One region of the Oribacterium sp. oral taxon 102 genome, then DNA from elsewhere that is predicted to be linked to it. Evidence: riboswitches for the same ligand, from Rfam matches in the RefSeq annotation. Region 1 holds a riboswitch; the other holds the start of a gene.
What was found. Region 1 has a riboswitch for thiamine pyrophosphate ahead of thiM (hydroxyethylthiazole kinase). Riboswitches for the same ligand answer to the same signal wherever they lie in the genome.

Region 1 (11,720 bases):
ACACCGTCCACGATCTCCTCTGTACGTAAGCTCACCCTATATACCGTGCGGTAATACGCTGCGGATTGCTCCAGACTGAAGGATCTGAATCTCTCGCTCAGCTTCTCCGCCGGCTCGATCCCGAGAGAACGAAGGTAGTCCTCCGCGAGGGTATCCCAAACCGGCATGGAATCAAGCAGCGTCCCATCCGCATCGAAAATGGCGCCCCGGATCATTTCCCCACCATTTTCCGTGAAAGCGCCGAAAGCGCCCTGCAGGAGGACTCGATATCCTCCGCACCGAAAATGGCGGATACGACGGCGACACCATCCACCCCGGTTCCCGAGAGCTCCAGAATATTCCCCTGTCCGATGCCGCCGATCGCCACCACCGGGATCTGTACGGCCGCGCAGATCCGCCGAAGCGCCTCATGGGAAACCGCCTCCGCGTCCTGCTTGGTGGAGGTGGCAAATACCGCGCCGACACCCAGATAATCTGCGCCGGCATCCTGCGCGGCGAGCGCCTGCTCCACCGTCTGTACGGAAACGCCGAGGAGCATGCCGTCTCCTATCAGACTGCGCACCTTCCCTGCATTCATATCGGACTGCCCCACATGCACGCCGTCCGCACCGCACCGTATGGCAAGCTCCACATTATCATCAATAAGGAAGGGGACGTGATATTTCCGGCACAGCCGCTTCATTTCCAGCGCCTCCTGAAAAAATGCCTGCTCGTCCAGCTGCTTTTCCCGAAGCTGGACACAGGTCACGCCGCCCCTGAGCGCGCATTCCACCTGCTCCGGCAGACTCTGTTTCCCGACCCACGCCCGATCCGTCACCGCATAGAGCAGCATATTCTCTCTCTGACAGCGCATCCTTTTCCCTCCTTCCTGCTCACATCTCCCGGAGCTTCGCGCTCTTTTCCAGCGTATCGCCATCCAGGTTGAAGACTGCATCAATGATGTAGCCGCGGTAGCTCACATTGCCGTCCAGTGCGCCGAGCCTGTCATGCGCAAGCTGACCGCAGACGCCCATCACAGAAACGGCAGCAGCAGTAGCAGAAAGCGCCTGCCGGGGATTCGCCGCGAGATAAGCGGCCGTCAGCGCCGAAAGCTGACAGCCGGTGCCGGTGATCCTGCTCATCATCGGATGACCGTTGTAAATGCAGTATGCCTTCTCTGCGTCGGCAACGACATCGATCACGCCGGTAATGGCAATCACCGCGCCGGTTCTCGCCGCGAAATCCTTCGCGAAGCGCACCGTCTGCGGCAGGGTCTCCTCCGTAACGGCATCCAGCGCATCGGCGTCTACTCCCTGCGTGCTGCCGCTGCCGAAAGCCAGCGTTTTGATCTCCGAGATATTTCCGCGAATCGCGGCGAAGCGCAGCTCCTCCAAAAGCCGCTGCGCAGTTTCGGTGCGAAGCGAAGAGGCCCCTGCGCCCACCGGATCCAGCACCACAGGGTGCCCCAGCGCATTCGCCTTTTTTCCTGCTGCTATCATGGACGGGATCGTCCGGGCGTTCAGTGTGCCGATATTAAGGTTCAGACCGGCGCAGAGAGCGGTGATCTCCTCCACCTCCGCGATCTCATCCGACATAATCGGTGAAGCGCCGCAGGCAAGAAGGATGTTCGCGCAGTCATTGACCGTTACATAGTTTGTGATATTATGGATCAGAGGCTTCCTCTCCCGCACATGGTCCAGCATTTCCTTCAGCATGATACATTCTCCTTTCAAATAAAATGGGAGCTGCCCAAATCCGGACAACTCCCATAAACATAAACACATTTCCTCGTGTATCCCTACGTTGGCATTACCCAAATCAGGTTGACGGTCTCAGGCAACACCCGACTCTCAGCTCGTCCCGCAAGCTCCCGTTCACTCTATTCGATTGAATTTCATTGTATACCGCTCCGGAGCTGCCGTCAAGCCCTGCAGGATGATTGCCCCTACTTCTTACCCGCGTATGGCTTTCCCCATCGCATCCGGCTCCCGACGGTTCCCTGATATATCTGCCGGTTTTCTCAGCGGCTACGAATACTCCACAAATTCAGGCGAGCGGATAAAGCAGCTGCGCGGATACGGCGCAGGACAGCATCGCCAGCAGCATATAGGGAAGCGTGAATCGGAGAACCTTGGCGGGATTATAGCCTCCGGCAGCAAATGCCACCGCACACTCGCCCGAACCGGACGGAAATCCCACAGCGAAGTAGTTCGCCGTACCGATGATGAGCACGAGCCCCCTCGGGTCCCAGCCTGCTGCCAGCGCCACCGATGCTGCAATCGGAATCAGTACGGACTGCGTCCCCATATTGGAAATGAAGGTCGTCATAATAACGGTTGCAGCAGAGAAGATCAGCATAACCCTGAAGGAGCTCGGGTTCTCGCCGATCAGCCGCAGAATGAAATTTCCGATCACATCGGCTGCGCCGGACTGCCCGATCGCATCCGCTACAACCAGCACGCCTGCCAGCATCCAGATCATATCGCAGCTCATTTCCTTCGATGCCTGCTGCGCTGTAAGACAGCCTGTCATGATAAGGAGAAGCACCCCCAGTGCCGGTGCAAGATACAGCCACTGTCCTGTATATTTGTTAAAGATCATAGCCAGCATAACAAGACAGAATATGATATAAACCAGATTTTGCTTATTCTTCGGCAGCAGCTCTGCCTCTCTGTGCTTCAGCTTAGAGGTATCCACTGTGCTGTCCGCCTCCTTCGGCATCAGCCTCCAGCAGAATACGCAGTAAAGAGTCAGCACCACGATCGGAATGACCGCAAAACGGAACGGGTCCAGCAGCCGAATCTGAAATGCAGGGTCGGACAGGATTCCCTCATAGAAGCCGTTCAGCGTCGCAAAGGTGGATGCGCCGAGTCCGACCGGCAGCCGGAACTTCCATGCAACCATGACTCCCAAAAGCGGCAGAATCAGTCTCTTTGCCGTAATCTCTCCGGCATCGTCCAGCGTCGTCAGAAATACCACGAGAATCGCCAGTGCCGCCGTAGATGGCACAAACTGCGAGAAAATGGCGGCAATCCCGAAAAAGGCGAGAATCAGCAGCATTCCATTTTTCCCCTTCAGCCCGTTTAACCAGCCTGAAATCTTCCCAACCAGCTCCGTCTTCGTCAATGCCGCAGAGAGTGCGAGCGTCGGCGCAATCAGAACCACCGTTTTGTTTCCAAATCCGGTGAACGCCTTATTCAGTTCGACAACTCCGGCAGCAGCGAGAATCAGACAGCAAAGCATTGTCGTAACGCCAAACGGCACCTTGTGCCAGATGAACATGATCATCATAAACAAGGTGACCAGCAGCACGATCGTTAACTGTGACATAGCAATCTCCTTTTTAAACCGGCTCCGCTTTCTCCTGAAAAGGCGAAGCTTACATAAGTGCTCTTACCTGCCGTACCCGTTCCCGGATGAAATCCGCCCATACCGTTTCGTCGCAGTAAATGTTATTCTCATTCGTATAGGTTCCGGCACGATCCACAATCTCAATCTGGTTCGGGTGACTCGGCAGCGCGATATCCACATGGAGCGCCGTGAGCTTCTCCTCGTCTGCCAAGAAGCGATCCCGAAGCGCCGGTGTCAGCCATTTGCTGGTGCTGTAGTATCGGTCATTCATCGTATTGGCTCCGACTCCGCCATGCATGCCCAGCGTATAGGTCTTCCCATCCGCCGGATTTTTCTCCTCCCAGAAGAAGGAGGTGCAGCCGATCGTATGTCCGGGCGTCAGCATCGTACGAATCCGGATATTTCCAAGCTCGATCGGCCGATCATCCTGATAGAAATGATCCGCTGCAAAGTCCTGTGGATGAGAGTCCTTATCCAGTACCAGTGTCTCCTCCGGCACATTCCGATAAAATTCCCAGTCCTCTCTCGACATCCAAAGCTCTGCGCCGCACATCCTCCGGAGCTGCTCCGCTGCACCGCAGTGATCGAAATGTGCATGGCTAAGAAGAATCTTCCTGATATCCGTCAGCCTGTAGCCCAGCTTCATAATCGACTCTACCAGCATTGCCAGGCTTTCCGGTATCGCCGTATCGATAAGAATGCAGCCGTCTCCGGTATCGATCAGATATGCGCCGACCCATGTCTGTCCGGAAACATACCAAGTCTGCGGTGAAAGCTGAAACGGCTCGATGGCGAGCTCCCATGGACGGTACGCCAGTGTGGCGACCGGATCCGGCGTCGGTTTTGTACATCGAAATGGCATTTTCCTCCTCCTTTTCTCCCTCTCTCCTGATCCCCGAAGGGAATTGTATCTTCCTCCGGTCTGACAGCTTCTTTTTAAGTCTCTGTTTTTACTATATATCCACACACTTTATCAGTTCAACTTATTGATATTTATATTTTCTCTTATTATAATTAAGTCATATAAAAAGGGGGGAATGAAAGTGGATCTGCATCAGGTTGAATATATCCTTGCTATCGAAAAGGAAAAGAGCATTTCCAAGGCAGCTCAAAAACTATTTATCACGCAATCCGCGCTGAACCAACAGCTTTTGAAGCTGGAAAAAGAAATCGGGACGGCACTTTTCGAGCGCCGGAGCCATATGATGCTCCCCACCTTCGCAGGAAGCGTGTATCTGGAAAACGCCCGCAGGCTGGTCGACATCCGCGACAGCACATATAAGCTTCTCCATGATATCACAGAGGAAAAAACCGGCGAGATCTCCATTGCCTTCACTCCGGAGCGCGGCTCAGAGATGTTCTCGAAGATTTACCCCGCCTTCCATACGCTCTATCCGCAAATCACGTTTCGGATCAAGGAAGCAAGAAACAAGGGAATGGAACAGGCGCTCGCCCGGAAGGAGGTCACCCTCGCCTGCACCTCCTATACAGACAGCTCTCTGAATCCGGACTTCACCTATGTTGCCGGCGTTCGGGAGGAAATGGTGCTGGGGCTCCCACGGGAGCATCCCCTCGCCCCTCTCGCCGGAGAGGAGAGCTGGCGAACGCTGCCTGAACTCGAGCTCTCCTGCCTGTCGGATACGCCCTTTGTCACCAGCGGTCCAGAGACGCTCAGCCATGATATGGAAAATGCTGCCTTTGCCTATGCCGGAATGCAGCCGCATGTGCTCTTTTGTACCGGCAGCAGCCGTACCAAGCTCAATATGATCTCAGAAAACCTCTGTGCCGCCTTCTTTCCGCAGTCCTATATTGACAAGCGCGCACCCATGGTCTATTTCTCGGTAAAGCCGCACCCATGCTGGACCACCGCAGTCGCCTACCGGAAACGCACCTACCTCACGATCCCGGAAAATGTACTGATTGATATGATCCGTTCCTACAATCTGCGTGCAGCATATCCTGCCCGCAATACAGAAAATGTGCCGCCGATCGAAACAGAACGGCAGCACCTCTGATATCGATAAAACGCATTTAACAGCTGAAAAGAAAAACGGCAGGAGATCTAAAAAGACCTCCTGCCGCTTTTGCACCTTACCCCTCTTAACTTGCGAACAGTCTCAGAGCAGTCCCGCATCACGCATCACGCTCCGGAAGAGCTCGAGCGTCTCCGCTTTTACAGTCGGAAGTGACGGAAGGTACGGCGATCCCGCCGGAATGCCGCGGAGCGCCGCCATATCCTTCGCGGCAACAGGGAATGACGCCTTGTCCATCGCAAGCCGCACCGGGTTCAGCCTAAACTGCGCCTCCAGAGAGCCCTTGAGATCACCCTGTATGAACCTCTCATAGACCGCGCCGATCAGCTCGGGCATAAAGTTCCCGGCGGTACATACGCCGCCTACCGCGCCCACACAGAGGGAGGCATAGAGCAGTGTATCCTTCCCGCCGAAGACCTTGAACGAAACGTCCCGGTTCCGGCGCACGCATTCCTCGGTCAGCGTGATATCCCCTGAGGTATCCTTCATTCCGACGATATTCGGCACATCATGGGCAAGCGCCGTCACGAGCTCGATACTCAATCCGTAGCCGACCCTGCCCGGATTATTGTACAGAAGCACCGGTGTCTCCGGAACCGCCTCCGCGATCGTCCTGAAATGCCGGTACAGCTCCTCATACGTCGGCTTCAGGAACATCGGCTGAAGGACAGACACGCACGCGGCACCGTTCCGTACCGCCATCTGTGCGAGACGGACGCACTTCCTCGTATTGATCGCCCCGATCCCGAAGTAGACCGGAACCCTCCCCGCCGCCTGCTCTGCCATGATCCGGAGCCCGCGCTCCATCTCATCCTCCTCGAGCTCATAGAACTCGCCGTTGGAGCCGAAGGCGAGGATGCCGTGCATCCCGTTCTCGATGACATAATCTACCTGCTTCCGCATCCCCGCCTCGTCAATCCGCTCCTCTCCGTCGATCACGGTGATAATCGGTACGACAACGCCCTTGATAAAATCTGTATTCATCCTGCCGCCTTTCGCCGCTTACTTCGCGATGGAAACCCCGGTCATTCTCTCATAGTAGCGCACGATGTCGTCATGGTCGCAGCCGCCCTCATCGTGGTTCTTCAGCTCCTGCATAACCTCCATCATGTGTGCGGTCATCGGCACCGGCATATTGATGGCATGAGAAGCATTGAGCGCATTGGTCAGATCCTTGATATGAAGGTCGATACGGAAGCCCGGCTTGTAGTTTCCGGAGAGCATCATCGGTGCCTTGGCATCCATTACTGTAGAGCCTGCGAGACCGCCTCGGATCGCCTGATATACGAGCTCCGGATCCGTGCCTGCCTTCTTTGCGAAGGTGAGCGCCTCTGCCACGATGCCGATGTTGGCGGCAACCACCATCTGATTGGCGAGCTTCGCGACATTGCCGGAGCCGATCGGTCCGACGTAGACTACGGAGCCTGCCATCACCATGAGCATATCATAGAACCTGTCCCAGGTCTCCTTCCTGCCGCCGCACATGACGGACAGGGTGCCGTCGATCGCCTTTGGCTCTCCGCCGGATACCGGGCAGTCCAGCATATCCACACCGATCTTCTCAAGCTCAGCCGCGATCTTCTTGGACTCAACCGGGTCAATGGAGGACATATCAATCAGCACGGACTCGCCGGCACGGAAGCCCTCCGCGAGACCATTCTCGCCGAATACCGCTGCACGCACATGCGGAGAATTCGGCACCATCGTGATAACCACGTCAGAAGTGGCTGCGACCTCTCTGTTGCAGCCTGCCGCCTTCGCGCCTGCCGCCACTACGTCCGCAACGGAGTCCGCATTGAAGTCAAAGACAGTCAGCTCATAGCCCGCCTTCAGGAGATTCTTCGCCATCGGGCGTCCCATGATTCCCAGTCCTACGAATCCTACTCTCATTTTGTTTCCTCTCTTTCTTTCCTCTCGGCGACAAAGACCGCCTGTATTTCCCCGCCGCGGTGTCTGTGCCGCAGCTCGTTTTTCCTGTCACGGCACTATGGTATGCGATATTTCCCGCCATGACTACGCTGAATATCGCCAAAAAATATCTTTATTCTGCCGGATCCGTCAAATGGCAGGGATTTTGAATGATTTATTTCAATTCATTCCATTTAATTCCATTTAAGGAAACGCCGATTGATTCCTGACGCACGTGCCATGGGCGTGCTTTCCCGGATTTCATCCATGCTTCCTCAGACCTCAGAGCAGCAGCATCAGAAGCGGTGCGGTGAAGAGCGAAAGCACCGTGGACGAGACCACCAGCCGCGAGGCGAAGCGCTCGTCCGCCCCATACTGCGTCGCAAGCAGCACCGCCGTAGAACCTGCCGGCATTCCCGTCAGTGCAAGCGAAACCCCGCTCACCAGCGGATCACAGTGCAGAAGACGCAGGATGCCCAGCGCTGTAAAGGGCAGCGCGAGCAGCCGCACGAAGGACTGATAGAAGATCGCCGGCTCCAGCAGCTCCCTCCAGCGCACGCCGAGCAGCATCGTCCCGATGAGCATCATGGAAAGCGGCGAGGTCAATGCGCCGATCCTGCTCACCGCCGTATCCAGAAAGGACGGAAACGGCAGATTCAGCAGCCGCCGAAAAAGCCCCAGATAGACGGTGACGATGCAGGGGTTCAGCAGAATATTGCGGAGCCGCGTCCGGAAGTCCGACTGCGTAAACAGTGAGAGTCCCGCCGTCCACATCAGAATTCGATTCGGGATAATGAAGATCGAGGCGATCAGCAGTCCCTCCTCCCCGAATACAGAGGAAACCAGCGGCATTCCCAGAAAGCCGGAGTTGTTGACCAGCGTACAGTATTCGAGGATACTGCGCTTCTCCCGCGGGCAGAAATTGTAGAGAAGCTTCCCGAGGAGGAAGGACAAAAGGGCAATGCAGAGCGCTACCAGAAAAGCAAGCCCCGTCCGCCGCAGCACCTCCGCTGTCAGCGGCTTATTGAAGGAGCCGAAGATCATGCAGGGCAGCGTAAGCTGCAGAATCAGCGCCGTCAGCTTCTTCCTGCTCTGTTCATCCAGAAGCCCCTTCCGCTCCGCATAGACCCCCGCCGCCATATAGACGAAGAGGACGAGCTGCGAATGCAGCATGCTCAGCAGGCTTTCCATCGTTCAGCGTACCAGACAGGGCTTCCTGTGGTCGTATTTCCAGCCCGGGATCAGGTACTGCATCGCCTTCGCATCGTCCCGATCGTGGCTCGGAAGCCGGCGGTAGAGACGGTTCGCCTCCTCTACCCGCGCCATGTCGAGATGCACCCCCAGCCCGGAGCCCTCCGGCACCCGCAGTTTTCCGTCCCTGATCTCCGGCGTATCCAGAAGCAGGTTCTGCCCGTCCTGCCAGATCCAATGGGTATCCAGCGGCGCAGGCTCTCCCACCGCGGCTGCGCCGACCTGTGCGAAGGCGGCAAGCGTGATATCGAAGTGGTTATTGGAATGTACCCCCCATGTCAGCCCCCAGGAATGCAGGAGCTGGGACATCCGGATCGCTCCCTCAAAGCCCCAGAAGTGCGGATCCGCGAGGATGATGTCGCAGGCGTTCAGGCTTACGGTGTGATAGAACTGCCGCCAGTCGGTCGCGATCATATTGGTCGCCACCTGGAATTGGGTCGCATTCTTGAACTCCCGCATGATTTCTCTGCCGGAATAGCCCGCCTCCGGACCGCAGGGATCCTCCATATAGGTGATGACATCATGCATATCCCGGCAGAGCTCGATCGCCTCTGCGAGGCTCCACGCCCCGTTTGGGTCAATGTTGATCCGTGCCTGCGGGAAACGCTTCTTCAGGGCACGGAGCGCCTCCATTTCCTCGCTGCCGCGAAGCACGCCGCCCTTCAGCTTGAAGCTCCGGAAGCCGTACTTCTCGTGCAGCGCCTCCGCCTCCTCCGTAATCCGTTCCGGGCTCAGGATCTCCTCCCGCCGCAGCCGGAACCACGGGTCGTCGCTGTCCCGCTCGTCGAGATAAGGCATCTCTCCCGCCGGTACCCGGCTCTTGTCCGAGACATAGAAGAGATAGCCGAGCATCTCGACCTCTGTGCGCTGCTGTCCCTCGCCCAGCAACTCGCACATCGGCACACCGAGGAATTGCCCCAGGAGGTCCAGCATCGCACACTCGATCGCCCACTCGCTCTTCACGACGAATTTCAGCTTCGAGATGTCCAGCGTCTGTATGCCCTCGCCGTCATTTCCCGCATCGGGGGCGGAGAGCCGATGAATCGTCTGCAGGATATGCCGATACCTGGAGACCGGCTGTCCCTCCACCAGCGGGCGCACGGCATTCAGACAGTCGCAGGTATAGTCCCCGCCGTGGATCTCGCCGATCCCCTGATGTCCGGCGCTGTCGGTCAGCACCACCAGATTTCTGGTGAAGGCAGGCGCATGACAGCCGGAGAGGGTCATCAGCATACTGTCATAGCCTGCCACCGGGATGACCTGCATTGTTTTGATAATCGGAGATTCCGTCATACTATCCTTTCTCCCGGCATACCGGGCATCAGCGCACCATGCAGGGACGCTTGTTGTCGAACGTCCAGCCCGGGATCAGGTACTGCATCCCCTTCGCATCGTCTCTCGCGCCGAGGCAGTTCTCGATATACAGCTTGTGCGCCTTCTCCACCTGTGCGCGGTCTGCCTCGACACCGAGCCCGACCGTCCTGTCCAGATCATGAATGCAGCCGCCGACGATCTCCATCGGCTTCTTCGTCAGACGTTCCCTACCCTCCTGCCAGATCCAGTGGGTATCGATACCGTTCAGCTTCCCCGGCACGGCTGCCGCGCACTGTGCGACCATGGCGAGGGAAATGTCGAAATGGTTATTGGAGTGACAGCCCCACATGAGCCCGAAATCGCTGCAGAGCTGTCCTACCCGGACAGAGCCCTCCATCGTCCAGAAATGCGGGTCGGCGAGCGGGATATCCACACTCTTCAGCGTAATGCAGTGCCGCATCTGCCGCCAGTCGGTGTCGATCATATTGGTCGCGGTCGGCATCCCCGTCTCCTGCTTGAACTCCGCCATGATCTCTCTGCCGGAGAAGCCGTTCTCCGCACCGCAGGGATCCTCGACATAAGCGAGCACCTTCTTCAGCGCCGGCGCGACACGAATCGCCTCCGCGAGGCTCCAGCAGCCGTTCGGATCCAGATCCACGCGGGCGTTCGGAAATGCCTCCTTGATCGCTGTCACGGCTCTGACCTCCTCGTCCGGTGTCAGCACGCCGCCCTTCAGCTTGAAGTCCTCAAAGCCATACTTCTCTGCCGTCGCCCTTGCCAGCGCGACGATATGCTCCGGATCCATCGCCTCCTCGTGACGGAGACGGTACCAGTCGCAGTCCGCATCCGGCTCCTCTTCATACGGGAGGTCGGTCTTCTTACGGTCTCCCACATAGAAGAGGTAGGAGAGGAAGCGCACCGAGCTCCTCTGCAATCCGTCCCCCATAAGAGATGCCGCCGGAACCTCCAGAAACTTCCCCAGAAGATCCAGAAGCGGTGCCTCGATCGCCGTCACGACATGCACGCCGGTGCGGAGGTCGAAGGTCTGTAAGCCCCGCACATCATCCTTGATGTTCTTCTCCAGCCATTCCCGGACACGGTTCAGCGTATTTTTATAGTCGGAGAGCCTCGTACCGAGCACCAGCTCCTTCACTGCCTCGAGCGCTGCGGTGATCTTCTGTCCGCCCGGCACCTCTCCGACGCCCTCGACCCCATTGGAATCCGTCAGAATCACGATATTCCTCGTGAAGTACGGCGCATGCGCGCCGGAAAGATTCAGCTCCATGCAGTCATGTCCCGCTACCGGGAAAACCTCCATCTTCGTAATTACCGGAATCATCCTTTTCTCCTCTTCTTTCTTCTATACTACTCATCTCTTTCGCTGAAATTCTATTTCAAATTCATAGCAATCGTTTCTATTTCAGTGAATTGCAAATACCTGTTGGTGACGCGCTCTGAAGCGTTTCCGCAAGCGCTATAATATGCAGGAGCTCCGGAAACGGGTTCCGGAGAAGCTGCTCCCGGCTCACGCACTGCTTCGCCGAAAACGGCGCGGACAGGAAGCGATCGCGGATATAGACATCCAGCACGCTGTCCCGGAGACTGAGCCCCAGCTTTCCCGGCGTATAGGCGGAGAGTGCGCTGAGCGCCGACAGAAAGGCTGCCGGAAGTCTGTCCCCCTCCGTCCCGTCCCTCCCATAGACAGGAAGCCGCTTCGGATAGCCCGGCGGGAGAGAGAGCTCCCGGAAGCCCTGCTCCCGGAAAAAACGTTCCCGAAGCGCCTCCGGAAACAGTCCCTCCTCTGCCGCACGGAGCGACAGCCCTGTCGCGCCGAAGCCCTCCACTCTGACCCAGCAGCCGGTATTGATCTCCGCCGCAATCCCC
Region 2 (11,720 bases), 1.0 Mb from region 1:
GAGAAGGGCGTGTGCCGCGTTCGCCCGATCCCGCTTCTGCCGCGCAGGGCGCTTCGGGTACTGCGCGGCGAGCTGCGGGAGCTTCTCCACGAGGGAACGGAGGACTATGTCAGCATTATCCTCACGGACAGAGCGGATCTGGATGTCTTCGATATGCAGGATCGCCTCCGCGCCGCCTTCCCGAATCTGCTGGAGATCCGGCGGGAGAGCGTCCGCGGCGCGGACTATACGGCGGACATTGCGCCAGACAGGGACATGGACAGCTTTTCCCTCTGTGAGAGCTTCCTCGGAGGACTGGAGCAGGAGGAAGCGGCGCTGCTCAGGGAGATTATCAATACGGTGGAGGCGGGAGAATGAGGCCGGTCAGACTTACCATGCAGGCGTTCGGCTCCTACGGGCAGCGGACGGCGATCGATTTCACAGAGCCGCGGCAGCAGCTTTTCCTGATCAGCGGAGATACCGGAGCCGGTAAAACGACGATCTTCGATGCGATTGTCTTCGCCCTGTACGGAGAGGCGAGCTCTGAAAGCAATAAGAAGGACGGGGCAGAGCTGCAGAGTCAGTTCTGCGGCTATGCGACGACACCCTTTGCAGAGCTTTCCTTCCGGGAATGGAACGGCGGTATCGAGGAGGAGTACACGGTTCGCCGAACACCGCGGCACCTCCGTCCGCTGAAAAAGGGCAGCGGCTTTACGGAGGAGAAGGAGAGCGTGTCGCTCACACTCCCGGATGGGCGGGAATATTCGCAGAATACCAGAGAGACGGATCGGAAGCTTATAGAGATCATAGGGCTGACGAAGCCGCAGTTCATGCAGCTTTCCATGATCGCGCAGGGCGAGTTCATGGAACTGCTTCGCGCGCGCTCTGAGGATAAGAAGCTCATTTTCCGGAAGCTCTTCCGCACAGGGATGTATCAGAGTGTCGTGGAGGAGCTGGCGAACCGGAGACGGGAGGGGCTTGCCGCGCTTACGGAGCTGGCGAACCGCTGTGTGGAGGAGCTTGCACAGCTCGTGATTCCGGAGGACTATGCGCATGCTGCGGCGCTCTCGGAGCAGAAAAACCGTGTGCAGCGCAGCGAGCGGCTGAATGTCGCGGAGATGGAGGAACTGCTCTCGCAGCTTCGGGAGGAAAAGCTGTGGCTCTCTGAGGAGAGGCTGCGTGCGGACGCGGCGGAGCAGAGCGCGGCAGAGCGCCGGGATCGGACGCGGGACAGCCTGACCCGGGCAGAGGCGCTCCTGTCGGCATACACGAAGCTTCAGCAGGCGGAGCAGGAGCTTTCTGCGCATTCCGTGCGCGAGGCGGAGTTTGCAGAGAAGACGGAAAGGATGCGGGAGCTTCGGCAGGCGTACGAGCTGCTGCCGCTTTCGGAACGGGCGGAGGATGCCGCCCGGGAGCTTCAGGAGAGTACGGCGGGAATCGCGGCGGAGGAAGGCGCGCTGCCCCTGCTCCGGGAGGAGACGGAAGTGCGCAGCCGAGAGGAGCGGACGATGCAGGCGACCGCCGCGGAACGCGGCGAGGCATATACGAAGTGCAGGGAAAGTGTGCTGCAGGAGCTGGAGCGGATTCGGCGGCGGCAGGCGGCAGAGGCGGAGCGGATAGAGCGGGAGAGGAGCCGGGATGAGGCAGCGAAGCAGGCGGCAGCGGCAAAGGCAGCACTGCAGCATTCTTCAGAGCAGGAACGGAAGCTCCGGGAGGAGGCGGAGCAGCTTTCGGATGCAGAGCTCCGGCTGGAGCGCTGGCAGAGGAGCCGGGAGAGCCTCGGAGAGCTGGAAGCCGAGGAGCAGGCGCTCCGGTCGCTTTTTCAAATCTGCGAGGAGGGGAAGGCAAGGCTTACGGAGCTGCAGCGGCAGTATGCGGCGGCACGGACTGCCTTTTTCTCGGCTTCGAAGGAGCAGCTTGCCGTGCAGACTGCCTTTCTGGATGAACAGGCGGGCTTTCTCGCGCGGGAAAAGCTGCGGGAGGGACAGCCCTGTCCGGTTTGCGGCGCGCTGGAGCACCCGCAGCCGGCACAGCTTTCCGCGCGGCACGAGGAGGTGAGCCGGGAGAAAGTTGCAGCACTTACGGAGCGATGCAGTACGCTCCGCAGCCGGCAGGAAACGCTTGCCAAAGAAACGGGCGCGCTCGGAGAGCTGACGAGGGAACGGGAGACGCAGCTTCTGGAGCGGGAGGCGCGCCTCCGGGAGAGGCTGCAGCGGCTATTTCCGGAAGAAAGCCTTGCGGAGGCGGCATTTCCTGTGCTTTCTGCACTTCTCGGGAGGGAACGGGACAGACTCCGGGAGAGCGGCGCGAAGATTCAGGCGGACGCGGTGCGGCTCCGGCAGATACAGGAGACGCTTTCGCATATGGAGGAGCAGAGAGGCAGGCTGAGTGAGACAGTCGAGCGCACGGCAGAGCGTCTCCGGCACAAAGAGACGGCGCTGACAGAGACGGAAACGAGACTTACGTCGCTGCGAGAGCAGACAGTCTTTCCGACAGAGGAGGCGGCGAGGCAGGCGCACGACAGCGCGCTTCGCGCGAAGAAGCAGGCGGAGGCGCGCTGTCAGGATGCGCGGCGGAGACTGGATGAGAGCCGTGCGGAGCAGGAACGCTGTGAGACGAGACTCCGGCAGTACCGGGAACGGCTGCCCCGACAGCAGGAGGTGCTGGATATGCGGCGGGAGGCATATCTCGCGGGTCTTTCCCGCATCCGTATGACGGAGGAACGGCAGAGAGAGCTTTGCCGTCGCTATGAGGAGGCGGATATAGAGCGACTCCGGCAGGAGATAACAGAGCATAAGGAGCTACTGCTCTCTGTCAGGACGAGAATTAGTGCCTGCCGGGAAACAATCGCGGGACAGCCGAGACCGGATGCAGAGGAGCTGTCGGAGGCGGCTATGGAAGCGGAGCATGATCTCATTGCAAGGAAGAGAGAGGCGGAGGCTCGTAGAGCAGCGCTCCGTTCGGCGGAGCAGGTGTACAGCGTGCTTCTGCCCCGTATGGAGACGCGCGAGAAGCTTCTCCGGGAATACACGCGGCTGGATAGCCTCTATAATCGTCTCGCCGGGAAGGTCAGCGGCTCCCGCATGGATATCGAGACCTTCGTCCAGCGGTATTACCTGAGACGGATTCTCCATGCGGCGAATCGCCGATTCCTGGAGATGTCGGGCGGACAGTTCGAGCTTCGGATGACCGGAGAGGAACAGGCTGGCGAGGGGAAAAACAGAGGGCTTGACCTGATGGTATACTCTACCGTGACCGGAAGAGAGCGGGAGGTACGGACGCTTTCCGGAGGAGAGTCCTTTATGGCGGCGCTGGCGCTGGCGCTCGGAATGGGAGACCAGATCCAGCAGAGCTCCGCGGCGATCCACCTCGATATGATGTTCATTGACGAGGGCTTCGGCTCATTGGATGAGCGTTCCCGCGATCAGGCGGTACGCGTTCTCAAGCGCATGGCAGGCGGCTCGAAGCTGATCGGCATCATCTCTCATGTGACGGAGCTGAAGCAGGAGATCGATGACCAGCTGCTGGTGACGAAGACGGACGACGGCAGTCATGCGGTCTGGAGAATATCATAAAAGGGCTGTAAAAAATGCTTCAAAATGCATTTCTTCACAGTCCCTTTGAAAATATTCGGTAACGGCTCCGCTTCATCAGAAAAGCAGCGAAGCAGTGAATCTTTCTGCTTCGACGAATCGAGAACAGCATGTCTGAGAGCTTAGCGCATAAGACAGGAGGACGGGCTCAGCTCCGTGCGCCGGACTTGATGCGGAAGATTGCCGCCCGGACAGGAGGGATAGCGAGGAGCAGCAGTGTCAGTGCCGCCTCCGCAGCGATATAGCTGCCGTTGTAGCCGGCAGAGTAAACGGCGGGATTCATCCCTGCGGGAGCGTATTCTGCGAAGAAGATCACGCCGGAGAGGAAAGCGAAGAAGAAGCGCCCGAGACAGCTCGCGAGGTAGCCGAGGTACAGCCCGTGCTTCCTTCCCGAGAAGAAGCCGCTCAGCCCGAGCGCGCCGAAGGCGAGGGGATAGTCCACCAGCACCTGCAGCGGCGTGTAGAAATAGGGCTTCAGGATGAAGCTGAGGAGTCCGTAGGCGATGCCGGAGGAGATCCCGCAGACCGGCCCGAAGAAGAAGCCCGGCAGACAGGCGAAGAGCATGGAGCACGGTGTGACAGAGCCGCCGTTCGGCAGGGAGAAGAGACTCAGGCTTCCTGCTGCGACGGAAAGCGCGATGCAGACCGCGGAATAGACGAGTGGCTTTACATTTTTGGACATAAAAAAACCTCCTGTGGAGCTTCCCGTCAGATTTTGACCGAAGTCATCGGGAAACCCAAAGAGGGGCACAAAAAGAATGCTTTCCTACGCCGGCATTGCCCGGTTCAGGTTCAAGGGTTGGCAAAACACCATCTCAGCAAAAGCGCCCCTAGCGTTCTTCATTATAAATAAATTTCATTTGCAAGGCAAGCAGAACTTTGATAAAATCAAAGGCATATAAGGGTGCTGAGACTGTCCTCCCGCAGGAAGCATGCACGCATCTTCTTTTTCGGTTTTTTATCTTCCGGCATTTCGCCGCATTTTCCAAACGGAGTCGATATGACAAATAAAGAGAGAACGAAGCGGAGAGAGCGGCTTCGCAGGATGCAGACTGTTATTTTCGTGCTTGTTTTCCTGCTTTGCGGCGCATGGAGCCTTTGGGAAAGCAGAGAGGAGAAGGCGGAGCTTCTGTACACGAGCTTCGCTTCTCCGGAGCAGTTTCAAGGGACGGCGAACGAAGAGAGACGTGTGTCCGGGAACAGCGCGCGTTTCTCCGGGGAAGATACGAAGGCGACGGCTTCGGCGGCAAACGCCGACGGAGGAGGCGAAGAGGAGGTGCGGCGGGAAACGAAGGCGGAGTACAGCGGTGAGAGCGAAACCGAAGCGGAAAAACGCGTAAATTTGAATACCGCGACGCCGGAGGAGCTGCAAACGCTGCCGGGCATCGGCCCTGCGACGGCGAAGCTTATTGTGGAATATCGGGCACAGTACGGCGGCTTCGCGGCGATCGAGGAGATTCAGAATGTGAAGCGGATCGGTGCGAAGACCTTCGAGAAGCTTCGGGACAAAATCTGCGTTTAGGTGGACAGGCGGGGAGATTGTTGCTATAGTCCAATCGTACAGAAGCGCTTCAAATTCAAAAATACGGAAAGGACAATACGGATGAAATATCTGATTGCGAGTGATATTCACGGCTCCGCCTACTGGTGCAGGAAAATGCTGGAGAAATTTCAGGAGAGCAAAGCGGAGAAGCTGATCCTTCTGGGAGACATCCTATATCACGGGCCGAGGAACGATCTGCCGAGAGACTATGCCCCGAAGCAGGTGATTGAAATGCTGAATCCGCTTAGAAACCGGATCTACGCGGTACGCGGGAACTGTGAGGCGGAGGTTGATCAGATGGTGCTCGCGTTCCCGGTAATGGCGGACTATGCCCTGCTTTCTCTGAACGGACACACAATCTATGCGACGCACGGGCATCTCTTCAATGAGGAGACGCTGCCGCCGCTCTCTTCGGGTGAGGCGCTCCTTCACGGGCACACACATCTCCTGAGGGCGGAGAGGCTGGAGCGGGACGGGCTTCCCTTCCTCTGTCTGAACCCGGGCTCGGTTTCGCTTCCGAAGGGCGGAAATCCGAACAGCTATGCGATTCTGGAGGGAGATCTCTATCAGGTTTTCGACTTCGACGGAAATTTGCTGGCGGAGATCGGGCTGGAGGCATGAGAGGAGAGGCGTTGCGGAACGCAGGGAGCGCGGAGGAGATTTCATGTGTCCCTGGTTGACTTTACTGTTTCACAGTGTTAAAATACTGATGTATAAGTCTCCGCCGGGCGACGGAATGGATGCTGTGCCGGTACGAACGGGCATTCCGGCACCTGATCTGCAAATGCCTGCCTCTTCCCGATTAAAGATCGGGGGGGGGAGCCACGCGGAAAACCACAGGGCAAGGGTCTGAGATACCTCTCCGGCGAAGCAGCGAAGTGACGCGTAGACTTATATCGTATAATGGGATTTCTACGGCATATCGTATAGGCTGCTCCGGAATGGAGGCGTACGGAAAGGATGTAGAAGCCGATAAGCCGATAAGGCGAAAAGCAAGGGAGACAGGATGAACAGTAAGTTAAAGACCGGAGAGGTAGAGCATCTCTTCGATGCGATGCTGACGCTGCGGGATAAGGAGGATTATTACAAGTTCTTCGAGGATCTCTGCACGATCAATGAGCTGCTGTCGATGGCGCAGCGCTATGAGGTCGCGAAGATGCTGCGGGAGGGACATACCTACCTTGATATTGCGAAGAGCACCGGCGCCTCGACGGCGACGATTTCCAGAGTGAACCGTTCCCTGAACTATGGGGCGGACGGTTACGATATCGCATTTCAGAGGCTGGGGCTGGAGGATCGCTCCGGGAGGGGAAGAGATTAGGGACAGGGAAGGGCTTCGGGAATATCCCGAAGCCCTTTCAAAAATCCGAACGGCATAGCGCTGCATTCCTTGTCAAAATGGGAATATGCTCCAATATGGCTGCCCTGCGGTTCAGCGCTTCTTTTTCTCCCCGCTCTTTTCCCGAAGCTGATCCGTGATCCTCTCGATCAGCTGTTTTTTCAGATAAATATCATAGGCAAGCTCGGAAATGAAGGCAAAGAGCTGCAGCTCGGAACGCGCTTCCTCGGTAAGACCGGAGAAGGCATCCTGTGCCGGAGAGAAGCTCTCGGAGGCGCGCGCAAACTTTGTCCGGATATCCTCGATCAGGCGATCCCTGGCGTCAGCCTCCAGCGAGAAGACCTCCTCGTAGACTTTCGCGAGAGAGGGGACGGCGTCTGATGCGAAGTACGTGTCATGCAGCGGGCGTAGGATCTCCTCGATGTCGGACAGGCTCAGAATCCCCTTATAGTAGTAGATGAAGAGGAGCATCAGAATATGATTCCGCGAATAGCGCTTCTTCACCGGCGGCGGAAGAAGCTTGTTTTTCGCGTAGTTGTTAATCATGGTTTTTGTCAGCGCCTTGTCAGAGGGACTGCGCTTCATCATCGAAAGCTGCTCCTCCATGAAGCCGGTCACCTGATCCATGTACAGCGCGAGCCCTGGGATCTCGGAAGCAGGGATATACCGGAGCTCTTGCAGATATTCGGTTAGCTCTTCTAAAAGGTTCTTTTCCATAGCACGATTATAGCACAAAAGGATGAGGACGACAAGATGTGGTTTTTAAAACCATGTGGAAAGCGAGGTGTGGGCAAAGCATATTGCAGGCATTGGAATCATCTTGCGTCCATGTTATACTGGCTCCTATGGAAAAGAGAGGTAGAGGAATGGAAAATCTGGAAGCGATGATGAACGAGAGACAGGCGGAGGCGGTGCGGCAGACAGAAGGCCCCCTGCTGGTGCTGGCAGGCGCCGGCTCCGGGAAGACACGGGTACTGACGCACCGTGTGGCATATCTGATCGAAAACCGCGGTGTCGCACCGTGGCATATTCTGGCGATTACCTTCACGAACAAGGCAGCGCAGGAGATGAGGGAGCGCGTGAACCGGCTGATCGGAGCGCGCGCTTCGGAGATCTGGGTATCTACCTTTCACAGCATGTGTGTGCGGATTCTCCGGCGGAATATCGAGGCACTCGGCTACACACGGGATTTCTCTATCTATGATACAGAGGATCAGAAAACGGTAATGAAGCAGATCTTCAAGGATCTGAACATCGATTCGAAGCTGCTTCGGGAGCGGGCGGTGCTCTCTGTGATTTCGACGGCGAAGAACAGCGGGACGGATGCCGCCTCCTTTCAGCGGGAGGCGGGCGGAAGCCTGCAGGAGCGAAGAATTGCGGACTGCTATCTCGAATATGAGAAGCGGCTCCGGCAGAATAATGCGCTGGATTTCGACGATCTGCTGCTCCGGACGCTGGAGCTGCTTCGGAAGCAGGAGGAGGTACGCGCTTACTATCAGGAGCGCTTTCGCTATATTCTCGTGGACGAATATCAGGATACGAACGACGTCCAGTTCGAGCTGGTGCATATCCTTGCGGAGCGGTACCGGAACATCTGCGTCGTCGGGGACGACGACCAGAGCATCTACAGCTTCCGCGGTGCCAATCTCGAGAATATCCTCTCCTTTGAGAAGAGCTACCCGGGGGCGAAGGTCGTGAAGCTGGAGCAGAATTACCGCTCCACGGAGAAGATTCTGGACACGGCGAATGCCGTCATTTCCCACAATTCCGGCAGGAAGGACAAACGGATGTGGACAGACCGTAAGGGCGGTGCGGCAGTGCTGTTTCAGGAGTATGAGACAGCGAACGAGGAGGCGGCGGCAGTGGTCAGAGAGGTACGGGACTGCGGCAGAGCCTACAGCGAGCAGGCGGTGCTCTACCGGACAAATGCACAGTCCCGTCTTCTGGAGGAGCAGTGTGTGAAGTGGAATGTCCCCTACCGCATCATCGGCGGAGTAAACTTCTATCAGCGCAGGGAGATTAAGGATGTGCTCGCCTATATGAAGCTGGTTTCGAATGATGCGGACGATGTCGCCTTCGAGCGGATCATTAATGTCCCGAAGAGGAGTGTCGGCGCGAGCAGCCTCGCGAAGCTCCGGAGTCATGCCGCGCAGCGGCAGAGCATGTCGCAGCCCTTCTCCTTGTTTTCTGCAGCGGAAACAGCGGAGCAGAGCGGACTTTCCGGCAGGGCGCTGAAGTCGGTGCAGCATTTCACGGCGCAGATCCATGAATGGAGGGAGAAGCTGCGGGCGGCAGGGTACCTGCAGGAGGATGCTGCTCCGGGAATGGAGGAGAGCTTCAGCATCCGGGAGCTGATCGAGTCCATCCGGGACGATACCGGCTACGGTATGGAGCTTCGCGCGGAGGGGGTGGTCGAGGCGGAGACGCGGCTCATGAATATCGAGGAGGTCATTTCCAAGGCGGCGGACTATCAGTCATCCGCGGAGCAGCCGAAGCTGTCCGAATTTCTGGAGGAGGTTTCGCTCGTTTCGGATCTGGATCGGGCGGAGGAGGGGACGGATTGTCTTACGCTGATGACGCTTCACGGCGCGAAGGGGCTGGAGTTCCCGAAGGTCTATCTCGTAGGGCTGAGCGACGGGCTCTTCCCGGGCTTTTCCTCGATCAACGAGCCGGAGGAGCTGGAGGAGGAACGTCGGCTCTGCTATGTGGGGATCACGAGGGCAGAGGAGGAGCTGGTGATGAGCTCTGCGCGGAGCCGCATGATGAACGGGGAATACCAGCGCCTTCTGCCGAGCCGTTTCGTGGAGGAAATGCCGGACAGCGTGGTGCGGAAAAAGCTGCTCTATGTTCCGAAGCCCCGGGATGACTATGACGGCTTCTCCGCCTATTCTGGCACCCCGTTTGAGGAGGAGAATGACAGCAGGACAAACTCCTATGGATTCTCCGGCATGGGCTCACTCGGCTATCGGGACAGCGGCAGACAGGGCGGCCCGCACAATGTACAAAGCCGTGCGGGCGGCAGAAAACGCTCCGGTCCGGGGATCCCATCCCTGATGCAGAAGGGAATGGATAGACCGAAGCTGGAGCACCTCGACTATGGCGTGGGAGATCGCGTCTCCCATGTGAAGTTCGGCACGGGAACTGTGACGGAGATCACACAGGACAAGCGGGACTTCATGGTAACGGTTGATTTCGACGGCGCGGGGCGGAAGAAAATGTTTGCAAGCTTCGCGAGGCTTATGAAGCTGTGAGAAACCTCCGGCAGCGATCCCGACTTGACGGAGAGAATGCCGGATGATACGATGAAAAGAAATAGAAGCTGTAAAGGAGGATAGCATGGAGAGGTTTGACGTAAGGAGATTCCGGAATTTCACGGAGGAGGCGCGCGAGCGCGCCGAGGAGCTGGTAAATCGAGCGCGGATCATGGAGTTTCTGGAGAAAAAGAAGGAAGACGAGAAGCTGAAAAGGACGCTGATGCTGGTACTGGCGGCGATCGGTGCGATCGCTGCGGTAGCGGCGGTTTCCTATGCCGTATATCGTTTCGTCAGCCCGGACTACCTCGAGGAATACGAGGATGAGGACGACGTGGTTCCGGAGGCATAGGGCCGATGGCGCTCTGTGAAAATGCGGGGAGGTGCGGCGGCTGCTTCTATCAGGAGATTCCGTATGAGGAGCAGCTGAAGATGAAGGAGACGGAGGTATATGAGCTGCTCCGTCCGGCAATCGAGGGAGATTTCTGCTTCGAGCCGATCATTCCGTCCCCGCTGGAATACGCATATCGCAACAAGATGGAATTTTCCTTCGGCGACCAGCAGAGGGACGGACCGCTGACATTGGGGCTGCATCAGAAAAAGAGCTTTTTCAACATTCTGAATGCGGACGACTGCCGGATCGCGCATCCGGACTTCGGCAAGATTCTGAGGGTGACGAGGGAGTATTTCACACGGCTTGGAATCGGTTATTTTCATAAGAAGAGCCATATCGGCTACCTTCGGCATCTGCTGATCCGGCGTGCGGTGAAGACCGGAGAGATCCTCATAGACCTCGTAAGCTCGACGCAGACCGTAGAGTTCGTGGCAGACGGGCTCTGGGATCGAATCTGCGCCGGAGAGGAAGCGATGCGAAAGGCGGGCAGAGGACTGCGGGAGGAGATGCTGGAGGCGCTGCTGGAGGAGAATATCCTGAAGGGCTACGTGGAGAGGCTGCGTCGTCTGGAAGAGGAAGGAGAGCTTGCAGGGCGGATCGTCGGCATCCTCCATACGAGAAACGATTCTCCGGCGGATGCCATCAGAGACGACGGCACAGAGATTCTTTATGGCGAGGGCTTCTTTTATGAGGAGCTGCTGGGACTCAGGTTCAAGATCAGCCCCTTCTCCTTTTTCCAGACCAATACGCTGGGCGCAGAGAAGCTCTACGACAAGGTACGGGAGTATGCGGGGACAGAGTTTGAGAAAAAACCTGTCATTTACGACCTGTATTCTGGTACCGGGACGATCACGCAGCTGATGAGCGCAGTCGCGGAGCGGGCGATTGGCGTAGAAATCGTCGAGGAGGCAGTTCTCGCGGCGCGCGAGAATGCCGAGAGAAACGGCATTGCGAATTGCTCTTTCCTTGTCGGAGACGTGCTGAAGGTTATTCAGGAGGGAGGACAGCTCCTCCGGGCGGACGGCACAGCGGAGGATGCGCCGCGTCCGGATCTTATCATACTGGATCCGCCGCGGGACGGCATTCATCCGAAGGCGTTGAAGCGGATTCTGGATTACGGAGCGGATACTCTGATTTATATTGCCTGCAAGCCGAAGAGTCTGGCGCGTGACCTCCTCCCGATGCAGGCGGCAGGCTATCGTGTGAAGAAGGTCTGCTGTGTGGATATGTTTCCCCAGACCAATAATGTGGAGGCGGTAGCGCTGCTTTCCCACGAGGCTCCGAACAGCCATATCAATGTAAAAATCGGGTGATAGCACTGCCTTTGATCATACCCTGAATACGCTGCCGCATATCCCCCGGGAAGCCAATGTCAACAATGACGGCTTCGGCACCACCAATCATATACGTTCCGGGCAGTCTGCGGTATCGGAGCAGCAGGAGGGAAAGCTGTGACACAGTTTGATACGCGAAACCTATCCATGATGATGGATCTATATGAAATGACGATGGCGAACGGCTACTTCGCCGAGCAGGGAGCGGAGGATTTCGTCACCTTCGATGTGTTTTACCGCAGGAATCCGGACGGCGGCGGCTTCGCTGTCTTCGCCGGACTGCAGCA

Region 2: it holds a riboswitch for thiamine pyrophosphate, as region 1 does, so the genes downstream of both, HW273_RS05855 (energy-coupled thiamine transporter ThiT) here and thiM (hydroxyethylthiazole kinase) in region 1, are expected to answer to the same signal.

Annotation. Positions count from the first base shown of each region.
Region 1 is NZ_JABXYT010000001.1:2,266,715-2,278,434, forward strand. It holds gene HW273_RS10100 (HAD family hydrolase) at 1-215, opposite strand, end outside; gene thiE (thiamine phosphate synthase) at 212-853, opposite strand; gene thiM (hydroxyethylthiazole kinase) at 873-1,694, opposite strand; TPP riboswitch at 1,757-1,863, opposite strand; gene HW273_RS10115 (SLC13 family permease) at 2,026-3,309, opposite strand; gene HW273_RS10120 (MBL fold metallo-hydrolase) at 3,359-4,192, opposite strand; gene HW273_RS10125 (LysR family transcriptional regulator) at 4,374-5,345, shown strand; gene HW273_RS10130 (dihydrodipicolinate synthase family protein) at 5,448-6,347, opposite strand; partial or broken gene garR (2-hydroxy-3-oxopropionate reductase) at 6,366-7,259, opposite strand; gene HW273_RS10140 (AEC family transporter) at 7,554-8,444, opposite strand; gene HW273_RS10145 (enolase C-terminal domain-like protein) at 8,466-9,815, opposite strand; gene HW273_RS10150 (enolase C-terminal domain-like protein) at 9,844-11,175, opposite strand; gene HW273_RS10155 (hypothetical protein) at 11,252-11,720, opposite strand, start outside.
Region 2 is NZ_JABXYT010000001.1:1,259,119-1,270,838, forward strand. It holds gene HW273_RS05845 (exonuclease SbcCD subunit D) at 1-357, shown strand, start outside; gene HW273_RS05850 (AAA family ATPase) at 354-3,554, shown strand; gene HW273_RS05855 (energy-coupled thiamine transporter ThiT) at 3,721-4,254, opposite strand; TPP riboswitch at 4,319-4,414, opposite strand; gene HW273_RS05860 (ComEA family DNA-binding protein) at 4,573-5,094, shown strand; gene yfcE (phosphodiesterase) at 5,176-5,736, shown strand; gene HW273_RS05870 (YerC/YecD family TrpR-related protein) at 6,122-6,436, shown strand; gene HW273_RS05875 (DUF1836 domain-containing protein) at 6,548-7,171, opposite strand; gene HW273_RS05880 (ATP-dependent helicase) at 7,321-9,705, shown strand; gene HW273_RS05885 (DUF4366 domain-containing protein) at 9,791-10,057, shown strand; gene HW273_RS05890 (class I SAM-dependent RNA methyltransferase) at 10,063-11,412, shown strand; gene HW273_RS05895 (nicotinate phosphoribosyltransferase) at 11,551-11,720, shown strand, end outside.